One region of the Arthrobacter sp. ERGS1:01 genome, then DNA from elsewhere that is predicted to be linked to it. Evidence: predicted binding sites of a transcription regulator. Region 1 holds the regulator's gene; the other holds the start of a gene.
What was found. The regulator LexA, encoded in region 1, represses DNA repair genes until DNA is damaged. The targets are predictions, from matches to a motif close to TCGAACANNTGTTCGA.
Positions count from the first base shown of each region.

Region 2: a site for LexA is predicted at 2,189-2,204, ahead of uvrA (excinuclease ABC subunit UvrA). Genes of this name have one in related genera too.

Region 1 covers NZ_CP012479.1:795,779-802,410, forward strand. The annotation lists gene hflX (GTPase HflX) at 1-1,409, shown strand, start outside; gene AL755_RS07475 (ATP-dependent DNA helicase) at 1,402-3,459, shown strand; gene lexA (transcriptional repressor LexA) at 3,570-4,313, opposite strand; gene AL755_RS07485 (LysM peptidoglycan-binding domain-containing protein) at 4,620-5,036, shown strand; gene AL755_RS07490 (histidinol-phosphate transaminase) at 5,113-6,210, shown strand; gene hisB (imidazoleglycerol-phosphate dehydratase HisB) at 6,357-6,632, shown strand, end outside.
Region 2 covers NZ_CP012479.1:1,657,800-1,664,431, forward strand. The annotation lists gene AL755_RS11340 (ABC transporter ATP-binding protein) at 1-1,771, shown strand, start outside; gene AL755_RS11345 (GntR family transcriptional regulator) at 1,768-2,160, shown strand; gene uvrA (excinuclease ABC subunit UvrA) at 2,272-5,160, shown strand; gene AL755_RS11355 (HAD hydrolase-like protein) at 5,253-5,969, shown strand; gene AL755_RS11360 (lysophospholipid acyltransferase family protein) at 5,956-6,624, shown strand.

The DNA of each region.
Region 1 (6,632 bases):
CCCTCTCGAACCTGGCCCAGGAACACAGCCGCTTCGACGGCGACCAAAGCGAACTCGCCGAGCGCAACGCCTTGCGCCGCACCGCCGGGCTGTCCACCGAACTTGAAGACGTCACCGAGGTCGAATACCGCCAGCTCCGGCTGGAACGGGTGGTCCTGGCCGGGCTCTGGAGCAACGGCACCATGGCCGACGCCGAAAACTCGCTGCGCGAATTGGCCGCCTTGGCCGAGACGGCCGGCTCGGAGGTGCTGGACGGGCTGGTGCAGCGCCGGGCCAAACCGGACCCCGCCACTTACCTGGGCCAGGGCAAGGCCCAGGAGCTGAAGGACATCGTGCACGCCACGGGTGCCGACACCGTCATCATCGACGGCGACCTTGCACCCTCCCAGCGCCGCACCTTGGAGGAAGTGGTCAAGGTCAAGGTCATCGACAGGACCGCTCTGATCCTGGACATCTTTGCCCAGCACGCCCAGTCCCGCGAAGGCCGGGCCCAGGTGGAACTGGCCCAGATGGAATACCTGCTGCCGCGCCTGCGTGGTTGGGGCGAGTCCATGTCCCGCCAGGCCGGTGGCCGGGTGGGCGCCGCCGGTGGCGGCATCGGCTCCCGTGGTCCCGGTGAAACGAAGATGGAACTGGACCGGCGCAAGATCCGCACCCGCATGGCGAAGCTGCGCCGCGAGATTGCGGCCATGAAGCCGGCCCGGGAAACCAAACGGGCCAACCGCAAACGCAACTCGGTGCCCTCGGTGGCCATTGCCGGCTACACCAACGCCGGCAAGTCCTCGCTGCTGAACCGGCTCACGGATGCCGGCGTGCTGGTGGAGAACGCCCTGTTCGCCACCCTGGATCCCACGGTCCGCAAGACCGAAACCGCCGACGGCCTCGGCTACACCCTGGTGGACACGGTCGGATTCGTCCGCTCCCTGCCCACCCAGCTCGTTGAGGCCTTCCGCTCCACCCTGGAGGAAGTGGCCGACGCCGACCTCATCCTGCACATCGTGGACGCCTCACACCCGGACCCCGAAGGCCAAATCGCGGCCGTCCGCACCGTGCTCTCCGAGGTCGATGCGCTGAAGATCCCCGAGATCATCATCTTGAACAAGGCCGACATTGCCGACCCGTTCGTGGTGGAACGCCTGCGCCAGCGCGAGCCGCGCACCGTGGTGGTTTCGGCCCGCACGGGCGCCGGCATCGATGAGCTCCTTGCCGCCATCAGCGAGGCCATCCCGCGGCCCAGCATCGCCCTGGACCTGTTGATTCCCTATGACCGCGGCGACGTCCTGAACAGGCTGCACCGCAGCGACGCCGAGATCATCAGCATTGAGCACGGCGAACACGGCACCATCGCCAAGGTCCGCGTACGCGGGGACCTTGCCGCCGAGGTGGAGCCGTTTGTCCAGCATGAGTGAAACAGCATCCGTGGCCCGCAAGGATGGCGCGAGTGAACTGAGCGAGCAGGCCATTGAGCTGCTCGACGCGGCCGTCGAGGCGATGGGCGGCCAGCGCCGCGACGGCCAGCACGACATGGTCCGCCGTGTCGTGGAGGCCATCGAGACCGGCGACCACCTGCTGGTGCAGGCCGGTACCGGGACTGGAAAGTCGTTGGCCTACCTGATCCCGTTGATCGTCCACGCGCTCAGCAGCGACAAACCGTCCGTGGTGGCGACGGCCACCTTGGCGCTGCAGGCCCAGATCGTGGGACGGGACGTGCCGCGGTTGCTGGCCGCCCTGGAACCGCTGCTGCCCCGGCCCATCGACGTCGCACTCGTCAAGGGCCGCAGCAACTACGTTTGCCGGCACAAGCTCGGTGGGGGTTTTCCCTCGGAGGACTCCGCCGAGGGTGCGCTGTTTAGCCTCGGTGAAGATTCCAGCGTGGTCCACCTGCCCGGCGCCAAGACCGGCCCCACCTCACCGCTGGGGCGTGAAGTGGTGCGCCTGCGCGAATGGGCCGAGGACACCGAAACCGGTGACCGTGACGAACTTGTCCCCGGCGTCACCGACAAGGCCTGGCGCCAAGTGTCCGTCACGTCCATGGAGTGCCTGGGCGCGCAAAAATGCCCGCTGGCCGAGACCTGCTTCTCCGAGCTGGCCCGGGCCAAGGGTGCCGAGGCCGACATCGTGGTCACCAACCACGCCATGCTCGCCATCAGCGCCTTCGAGGGCATCGCCGTCCTTCCCGACTACGACGTCGTCGTGGTCGATGAGGCGCACGAGCTCCAGGACAGGGTCACCGGCGCCGTCACGGGCCAGCTCTCGGTCCAAATGGTCCAGGCGGCCGCCTCCAGCACCCGCAAGCACACGGGCGTATCGGTCGACGCCCTGCACGGGGCCGCGACGGCCCTGGACCTGGCGTTCGCCGGAACACCGTCCGGGCTGCTGCCCAACGGCTTGAACGAGGAACAGTCGGCGGCCATTGAACAACTGCGTGACGCCGTCCGGGTGGCCCTGTCCGATTCAAAGCCCGACGGCAATGCTTCGGCCGACGGCGGACGCTCGATCGCACGGTCCCGGCTGAACCTGATCTTCGACCTCTGCGAACGGTTGCTCACCGCCGCCGACGCCCGCGAAGTGGTCTGGGCGTCCCGCACCGGCACGTTCACGCCCGGGCAGGGCTACCAAAAGGCCGACGACAGCGAACCACCCGTCATCAACATCGCCCCGCTCAGCGTTGCCGGAAAACTGCGGGAGGGGCTCTTTGCCGACCACACGGTGGTGCTGACCTCCGCAACGCTGGCCATCGGCGAGTCGTTCCAGGCCACGGCCGGGGGCTTGGGCCTGCTGGGCGCCAACGCGCCGGCGTGGACCGGGGCCGACGTCGGATCCCCGTTCGACTACCCCAAGCAGGGCATGCTGTATGTGGCCGCGCACCTGCAAAAGCCGGGTTTCGGCAACTCGCCGGAGCAATTGGCGGAGCTTGAGGCACTCATCACGGCTGCCGGGGGCGGAACACTGGCGTTGTTCTCCTCCCGCAGGGCTGCCGAGGACGCCGCGGAAAAGCTCCGCAAGAAGCTGTCGGTGAAGATCCTGTGCCAGGGGGAGTCCTCCATGGCGGGCCTCATCAAAGAGTTCTCCGACGAACCCGACACCTGCCTGTTCGGCACCATGTCCCTCTGGCAGGGGGTGGACGTCCAGGGTGCATCGTGCCGGCTCGTGGTCATTGACAGGATTCCGTTCCCACGCCCGGACGACCCCCTCGTGACGGCGCGCGCCCGCGCCGTTGCGCAGAGCGGCGGCGACGGATTCATCGCGATCTCGGCAACCCACGCCGCCATCAGGCTGGCGCAGGGTGTGGGGCGGCTTATCCGCTCGAGCAGTGACAGGGGAGTGGTGGCCGTCCTGGACTCCCGGCTGGCGAATGCCGGCTACGGCGGCTTCCTGCGTGCAGCCCTTCCGCCGTTCTGGTCCACCAAGGACCGGAACGTGGCCCTCGCGGCATTGCAAAGGCTCTCCGGCAAATAGCCCAGGTGCGCAGCCGCCCGGTGATCGAGCCTGTCGGGATCCGGGGCCCTGGTCTGGAAACATGGAAGCGCCCCCGGTCGGGAGACCGGGGGCGCTTCCATTCGTTTTGCCTACAGGCTGCGCAGGACCGAGACGACCTTGCCCATGACGGTGGCGCTGTCACCGAGGATGGGCTCATAACGGGTGTTCTGCGGCAGCAGCCACGTGTGACCGTCGCGCTGGCGGAACGTCTTCACGGTGGCCTCGTCCTCGAGCAGGGCCGCAACGATCTCGCCATTGTTGGCCGTGTTCTGCCGGCGCACCACCACCCAGTCGCCGTCGCAGATCGCGGCGTCGATCATGGAATCCCCGGCGACCTTCAGCATGAACAATTCACCGTTGCCCACGATCTGGCGCGGCAGCGGCATGATGTCATCCACCACCTGGTCGGCCAGGATGGGACCGCCGGCGGCGATCCGGCCCACCAGCGGCACGAATGCGGTGTCGGAGGCGCTGCTCAGTTGGGCGAAGTTCAAGCCGTTCGAACTGCGCACCTGGTCGGGCGAGCTGACGCCCTCAATCTCCACTACGCCGTTGTCCAGGACCAGCGGAATGAGGACCTCCATGGCGCGGGGCCGCTTCGGATCGCGGCGCAGGTAGCCGTGGCGCTCAAGCTGGGTCAGCTGGTGCGTGACGCTGGAGAGACTGGCCAGGCCCACCACGTCCCCGATCTCACGCATCGACGGCGGGTAGCCTTTGTCGGCAATGGAGCGCTGGATGCATTCGAGAATCTTCTTCTGCCGGACCGTCAGCCCCTTCATGCCGGCCCTGCTGGGGGCCTGCGGGATGCGGTGCGGAGGTTCTGGTAGCGCCATGGTCCTTCGGTCCTTTCGTGGAGGCCGTCAAGAGTGTTAATCAAGAGTGTCAGTGCCTTCTGGTGGACTGCTTTTAGCGGCGAATCCTTACCTCCAAGATTAAGCCAGAAAAGAGCGAATTTCAAACATTTGTTCTATCGAGTCTTGGCAAGAGTCGTCTATAGATGCTAAAACTGTAGTACCAGCGTTAGAACATACGTTCTATCGAACATATTGTGTATGGAAGTTTGATCCTGCTGAATGTCCCGGGTTTCGCCCGGTTCGGCCCATGCGGTCAGGCCTCCACGGAGTGAAAGGAATGAATTCATGAGCGCATTGGTGATTTCCACAGCAGGCCCGGCGGTCCAGTACTCCGGAAGCAAGTTCGGCACTGTCCGTGCCACCCCGGCCGGACCCCTGCGATTGACGCGGCGGGGCCGCATGGTTTTCCTGGGAATTCCGGCCCTTGTCGTCGCGGCCGTGTTGATGCTGTCCGTAGTGGCCGTGCTGTTGGGCGTCGTCGCCAGCCCGGCCAACGCCGCCACTAAGTACACCCCCGTCAACATGACGGACTATGCGGCCTCCGTGACGGTGCTCCAGGGGCAAAGCCTGTGGTCGATCGCGGCGAAGAGCGATCCCAACCGCGACGTCCGCGACGTCGTGGCCGAGATCGTGGCCCTCAATGACCTGGGCACCTCGGTGTTGCAGGCCGGCCAGCAGTTGTACGTACCCCTGCCGAAGTAGGCCCACGGAGATCACATGGTGGGACATTGCCGGTCACAAGTTCTGTTCCGGCACGAACACCACTTAAGCTGATTCCATGGATCAGTTTGAACGTCTCAACCAGTTACCGCTCCGCGACGATCTGCGCGGACAGCATCCCTACGGGGCACCGCAACTGGACGTTCCCATCCTGCTAAACGTCAATGAAAATACCTTTGGTGTTCCACTGGACGCCAAGGAGGCCATCCTCAAGGCCGTGGCCGATGAGCTTGATGGCTTGAACCGCTACCCCGACAGGGAGTTCACCGAACTCCGCCGGGCACTGGCCGCCTACCTGGGACACGGTCTCACGGAGGAGAACATCTGGGCCGCCAACGGCTCCAATGAGGTCCTCCAGCAATTGCTGCAGGCCTTTGGCGGACCGGGACGACGCGCCATGGGCTTCCCGCCCACATACTCGATGTACCCGCTGCTCGCCAGCGGCACCGGCACCGCTTACGTGCCCGGTGTCCGCGGGGACGACTACAGCCTTACCGCGGAATCGGCGGCCGCCCAGGTGCGCGAATCCGCGCCCAACGTGATCTTCCTCTGCTCCCCGAACAACCCCACGGGCACGGCACTCGGCCTTGACGTCGTCGAGGCCGTCTATGAAGCAGGCGAGGCGTCCCAGGCGATCGTGATCGTGGACGAGGCCTACGTGGAGTTCGCCCACACCGGCACGTCGAGTGCGCTGACCCTGCTCCCGGGCCGCCCGCGGCTGGTGGTGTCCCGCACCATGAGCAAGGCGTTCGCACTGGCCGGTGCCCGGCTCGGATACCTGGCATCCGCGCCCGAGGTCGCCGACGCCATCCGGCTGGTCCGCCTGCCCTACCACCTGTCGGCCATCACCCAGGCCACGGCCGTTGCGGCCCTGCGGAATTCCGATTCCCTGCTCGCCAACGTTGAGGCCATCAAGGTCCAGCGCGACCGCATCGTCACGGAGCTTTCCGCCATGGGGCTTGCCCCGGCGCCGTCGGATTCGAACTACGTGTTCTTCGGCGGGGTGGCCGACCCCCATGCACTGTGGGAAGCCCTGCTGGCCGACGGCGTGCTCATCCGCGACGTCGGCATCCCCGGCCACCTGCGAGTCACCGCAGGCACCGAAGCGGAGACCACCGCGTTCCTCGACGGGCTGCGGCGTTTCCTCAACGGCTAGCACAGCGCCACCACGGGGCCGCGGACCGCTTTGGCAAGAAGCGAGTCCTGTCTTCTAAACTGGTATCAAATGCAAACTCCGCCGCGCACACGCCTGCGCGGCCACGTGCCCCGGCGCGCCACCCCTGCAGTGAAGGATCAATTGAGATGACCGAGAACAGCCAGGCCGCAGGCCCGGGACGGACCGCGCGCCTCGAACGCGCCACCAGCGAATCCAGCGTGCTCGTCGAAATCAACCTCGACGGCACCGGAGTGTCCAACATCGACACCTCCGTCCCGTTCTACGACCACATGCTCACGGCGCTGTCCAAGCACTCCCTGATCGACATGACGATCAAGGCCACCGGCGACACCCACATCGACGCCCACCACACGGTGGAGGACGTGGCCATCTCCCTCGGCGAGGTGCTCAAGGTGGCGCTC
Region 2 (6,632 bases), 860 kb from region 1:
ACTGCTGGGCCACGCCACCGACGTGATCTTCAATGGCGTGGCCGGGACCATGTTCAAGGGCTTCCCGGCCGGCACCACCAAGGCCGAAGTCCTGGCCGCCCTGCGCGCCAAGGGCCAGGGGCAGGTCGCGGACATGCTCGGCGGCATGAACTTCGTGCCCGGGCAGGGCCTGGACTTCAACGCGCTCGGCTGGATCCTCATCGGCGTGCTGGCACTGTACCTGGTGGCGTTCTTCTTCAACTGGTCCCAGGGCTACATCACCGCCGGCGTGGTCCAGCGGGCCATGTACCGGCTGCGGCAGCGGATCGAGGAGAAGCTCGACCGGCTGCCGATGTCGCACTTCCAGGAGCAGTCCCGCGGCGACGTGTTGTCGAAGGTCACCAACGACATCGACAACTTCTCCCAAACGCTGACCCAAACGCTGACGCAGGTGCTGACCTCCGTGCTGACGGTGGTGGGCGTGCTCGCCTTCATGTTCTCGATCTCCTGGATCCTGGCCATCATCGCGCTCGTCACGGTCCCGATCGTCGCGTTGATCACCGTCGCGATCGCCAAACGGTCCCGCGTGCAGTTCACCACGCAGTGGAAGACCACCGGCCAACTCAACGGGCACGTCGAGGAAATGTTCACGGGCCACGAGATCGTCAAGGCATTCGGCCAGCAGGAAGCGGCCATTGAAAAGTTCGCCGTCTCCAACGACCGCCTCTACGCCTCCAGCGCCAAGGCCCAGTTCATCTCCGGCATCATCATGCCGTCCATGAACTTCATCTCCAACCTCAACTACGTGATCGTCGCGGTGATCGGTGGCATCCAGGTGGCCTCCGGCACCCTGACGATCGGCAGCGTGCAGGCGTTCATCCAGTACTCACGCCAATTCAGCCAGCCCATGGCGCAGATCGGCTCCATGTTCAACCTCCTCCAGTCCGGCGTCGCGTCGGCCGAGCGGGTGTTCGAGCTGCTCGACGCGAAGGAGCAGGACCCCGACCACGTGCCCGCACAAACCATCACCAACCCCAAGGGCCGGGTGGTGTTCGAGAACGTGAACTTCAGCTACAGCCCGGACGAGCCGCTCATCCAGGACCTCTCGCTCGTGGCCGAGCCCGGCCAGACGGTCGCGATCGTCGGGCCCACGGGCGCCGGGAAGACGACGCTCGTGAACCTGCTCATGCGCTTCTACGACATCGACTCCGGGCGGATCACGATCGACGGCGTCGACACCGCCAAGATGGCCCGCGACGACCTCCGCCGCCGCTTCGGCATGGTCCTGCAGGACGCCTGGCTGTTCGGCGGCACCATCCGGGACAACCTGGCCTACGGCAAACTCGACGCCACGGAGGAGGAGATCACCGCCGCCGCCGAGGCAACCCACGTGGACCACTTCGTCCGGGCCCTTCCCGACGGCTACAACACCGTGCTGACCGACGACGGCGCGGGGCTCAGCACCGGCCAGCGCCAGCTCATGACGATCGCCCGGGCCTGGGTTGCCGACCCCGGCATCCTGATCCTCGACGAGGCCACGAGCTCCGTTGACACCCGCACCGAGGTGCTGATCCGGCAGGCCATGAACCGGCTGCGGGAATCCCGCACGAGCTTTGTCATCGCCCACCGGCTCTCCACGATTCGCGACGCCGACCTGATCCTCGTCATGGACCACGGCCGGATTGTGGAACAGGGAACCCACGAGGACCTCCTCTCCGACAACGGTTTCTACTACGATCTGTACATGAGCCAATTTGCGGATCCCGTGGTGGAGGAAACAAGCACGCCATGAATGCCGCCGAGCTGATCATGCGCCGCTGGAAACCCGTCACCGAATCCTCGGTGCCGCCGTACGAACAAATCCGCCTGCGCATCGTGGATTTGGCGGCCGCCGGCGAACTCGCCGTCGGCATGAAGCTTCCGTCCGTCCGTGCCCTCGCCACCGAGCTTGGCGTTGCCGCGAACACCGTGGCGCGTGCCTACCGGGAACTTGAACACGCCGGGATCGTGGTGACCGCCGGACGCAGCGGCACCGTCATCGCCTCCGGCGGCGACCAGCTGACGGAAGCCGTGGCGACCGCTGCGGCCGAGTTCGCCGGCGTCGTCCTCAAGTGCGGCGTGCCGTCCGCCAAGGCGTTGGCCATGGTGTCCGCGGCCCTGGAACGCGGCGCCACGCGGTAGTGGGGAACACCTCTTCGACAGCGGGTGTTCGAACGAAGATTCGACTATACTGATAAGCGTTGGTGCTTACATCGCAATGTCCGGGACTCGGACGGTACCTCGAAGGAAACAATGCCCCAGTCGCTCAGCCCGAAGTCCACTCCAGCGCGCCCGGATTTGTCGCGCTTGATTGTCAAGGGGGCCCGCGAACACAACCTTCGCAACGTGGACCTTGACCTGCCCCGCGACGCCATGATCGTATTCACCGGCCTGTCCGGGTCCGGCAAGTCCTCGCTGGCGTTTGACACGATCTTCGCCGAAGGCCAGCGCCGCTACGTGGAATCGCTCTCCGCCTACGCCCGCCAGTTCCTGGGGCAGGTGGACAAGCCCGACGTCGATTTCATCGAGGGACTGTCCCCGGCGGTGTCCATCGACCAGAAGTCCACGTCCAAGAACCCGCGCTCCACGGTGGGCACCATCACCGAGATCTACGACTACATGCGCCTGCTCTGGGCGCGCGTCGGCACCCCGCACTGCCCCGTCTGCGGCGAGCCGATCGCCAAGCAGACCCCGCAGCAGATCGTGGACCAGCTGCTGGAGATGGAGGAGGGCACCCGCTTCCAGATCCTTGCCCCCGTTGTACGTGAGCGCAAGGGCGAGTTCGTGGAGTTGTTCCGCGAACTCACGGCCAAGGGCTACTCCCGGGCCAAGGTGGACGGCGAGCAGATCCAGCTCTCCGATCCGCCCAAGCTGAAGAAGACGTTCAAGCACTCCATCGAGGTGGTCGTGGACCGCCTCGTCGTCAAGGACGGCATCCAGCAGCGCCTCACCGACTCCGTGGAAACCGCGCTCGGCCTGGCCGAGGGCCGCGTGCTGGCCGAACTCGTCGACCTGGACGAGGGCGACGCCGGGCGGGTCCGGCAGTTCTCCGAGAACCTCGCGTGCCCCAACGAGCACCCGCTCGCGATCGACGAGATCGAGCCGCGCTCCTTCTCCTTCAACAACCCCTTCGGCGCCTGCAGCGCCTGCAGCGGCATCGGCACCAAGCTCGAGGTCGACGAGGAACTCGTGGTTCCCAACCCGTTCCTGAGCCTGCGGGACGGCGCCATTGCGCCGTGGTCGCTGGGCACCGCCACCACGGAGTACTGGAACCGGCTGCTCGAGGGCCTCTCCGACGACCTCGACTTCAGCCTCGACGACTCCTGGAACAAGCTGTCCACCGAAACCCGCCAGGCCATCCTGTACGGCAAGGACCACAAGGTGGTGGTGCAGTACAAGAACCGCTTTGGCCGCGAACGCAAGTACAGCACGGGCTTCGAGGGCGCCGTGCAGTACATCCAGCGCAAGCACCTGGAAACCGAATCGGACTCCGCGCGCGACCGCTACGAGGAGTACATGCGCCAGATCCCCTGCCCGGCCTGCGGGGGAGCGCGGCTTAACCCGGCATCGCTGTCGGTGCTCATCAACGGCAAGTCCATCGCCGAGGTCTGTGCCCTGTCCATGCGCGACTGCTTCGGCTTCCTCTCCAACCTGGTGCTGACCGGCCGCGAGGCCCAGATCGCCAGCCAGGTGCTCAAGGAGATCCAGGCCCGCCTGCAGTTCCTACTCGACGTCGGCCTTGAATACCTGAACCTGGAACGCGCCTCGGCCACGCTGTCCGGCGGCGAGGCCCAGCGCATCCGCCTGGCCACCCAAATCGGCTCCGGCCTGGTGGGCGTGCTGTACGTGTTGGACGAGCCCTCGATCGGCCTGCACCAGCGCGACAACCGCCGCCTCATCGAGACCCTCACCCGGCTGCGGGACCTCGGCAACACGCTGATCGTCGTCGAGCACGACGAGGACACCATCCACGAGGCCGACTGGATCGTGGACATCGGCCCCGGCGCCGGCGAACACGGCGGCCAGGTGGTGCACTCGGGCTCCGTGGCGGATTTGCTGAAGAACACCAACTCGCTCACGGGCGACTACCTCTCCGGGCGCAAGCAGATCCCCATGCCGTCCAAGCGGCGCAAGTACGACAAAAAGCGCGAGCTGAAGGTCGTTGGCGCCAAGGAAAACAACCTGCGCAACCTCGACGTCGCGTTCCCGTTGGGCGTGCTCACGGCCGTCACGGGCGTCAGCGGCTCCGGCAAGTCGACGCTCGTCAACGAGATCCTCTACAAGGTGCTGGCCAACAAGCTCAACGGCGCCAAGCAGGTGGCCGGCCGGCACCTGCGCGTGGACGGCCTGGAACACCTGGACAAGGTGGTGCACGTCGACCAGAGCCCCATCGGTCGCACCCCGCGCTCCAACCCCGCCACGTACACGGGCGTCTTCGACAACATCCGCAAGCTGTTCGCCGAGACCAACGAGGCCAAGGTGCGCGGCTACCAGCCGGGCCGGTTCTCCTTCAACGTCAAGGGCGGCCGCTGCGAAGCCTGCACGGGTGACGGCACGCTGAAGATCGAGATGAACTTCCTGCCCGACGTCTACGTGCCCTGCGAGGTCTGCCACGGTGCACGCTACAACCGCGAAACCCTGGAAGTCCACTACAAGGGCAAGTCGATCGCCGACGTGCTGAACATGCCGATCGAGGAAGGAGCGGAGTTCTTTGCCGCCTTCACGCCGATCGCCCGGCACCTGCGCACGCTGGTCGACGTCGGCCTGGGCTACGTCCGGCTGGGCCAGGCCTCCACGACGCTCTCTGGCGGTGAGGCGCAGCGCGTCAAGCTGGCCGCGGAACTGCAAAAGCGTTCCAACGGCCGCAGCATCTACGTCCTGGACGAGCCCACCACGGGCCTGCACTTCGAGGACATCCGCAAGCTCCTGCTGGTGCTCCAGGGCCTGGTGGACAAGGGCAACACGGTCATCGTCATCGAGCACAACCTCGACGTGATCAAGAGCGCCGACTGGATCGTGGACCTCGGGCCCGACGGCGGCACCGGCGGCGGGCAGGTCATTGCCGCCGGCACGCCGGAAAAGGTCGCCAAGAGCACCGACAGCTACACGGCGACGTTCCTGCGCGAAGTGCTCGGGGCCTGATCCGGTCCTCCGGACGGGGTCCCAGGGGCCGAAGTATGCCGGGGCGGGCATGGATGTGCATGCTCCCCGGCGGGCCGTGAGAAACTATGGACGTGACTATTGCCGCGCCCGCGCCCCTCTATGACGCCGTCCTCTTCGATTTGGACGGGACCCTGGTCGATCCGGCCGGTGGCATCACCGGCGGCATAGAACATGCACTCCGGGCCATGGACCTGCCCGTCCCGGACGCCTCGGTGCTGGAGGGCATGATCGGACCCAAGCTGGCCGACGCCCTGGCCAACCGCGCCGGCGTGCCGCTGCCCCTGGTGCCCGAGACCATCGCCGCGTACCGCAGCTGGTACCGCTCCACGGGCATGGCCATGTCCAAGGTCTACCCGGGCATCGCGGAACTGCTGGCGGAGCTGCGCGCATCGGGCATCCGCCTGGGCGTGGCCACGCAGAAGCCCGAACCCCTCGCAAAAACCCTGCTGGCCCACCACGGACTCGACGCCGCCTTTGACGTGATCCGCGGCGCCAACGAGGACGAAACCCTCATGCCCGGCGACGCCGGCTACCGGCAGGGCAAGCAGGAAATCATTGCCGCCGCATTGGCCGAACTGGCCGCGGACAACGCCGTCATGGTGGGGGACCGGCACCAGGACGTCAACGGCGCCACGGCCAACGGGCTGAGCTGCATCGGCGTGTCCTGGGGATTCGCCGTGGAAGGCGAGCTGGCCGAGGCAGGCGCGGCCGCCGTCGTCGACTCCACGACGGAACTGGCCCGGCACCTTGCCCCGGCTGCACGGGAGGCCGCGAATGGCACTGTATGACCTCACCCGGCTGCTGACCCGCGGCACCATCAGCGGGCTGTGCCGGCCCACCGTGGAAGGGCTGGAAAACGTCCCCACGGACGGGCCGTTCATCGTGGCCCCGAACCACTTGTCGTTCTTTGACTCGGTGATCGTCCAGGCGCTGACCCCGCGGCCCGTGTCCTTCTTCGCCAAGGCCGAATACTTCAACGGCAAGGGCATCAAGGGCAAGCTCATGAAGTCCTTCTTCCAGTCCGTCAACTCCATCCCGGTGGAACGCGGCGAGCAGGCAGCCAGCGTGCAGGCCCTGAAGACCCTGTTGGACATCCTGGGACGCGGCGAGGGCGTGGGCATCTACCCCGAAGGCACCCGGTCCCGCGACGGCATCCTCTACCGTGGCCGCACCGGCGTGGGCTGGCTGGCCCTGACCACCGGCGCGCCCGTGGTCCCCGTGGGCATCATCGGCACCGAGGCGCTGCAGCCGGCCGGACGCAACACCGTCAAGCCCGCACACTTCACGCTGCGCTTCGGCAAACCCCTGCACTTTGAAAAGACCGGGCCGGACCACTCCCTGCCCGCACGGCGCCACGTCACCGACACCATCATGGACGCCATCGCCGAACTCTCAGGGCAGGAACGCAGCCCCAAGTACAACCAAAGCCCCAGCATCGAGTGACGCGGCTT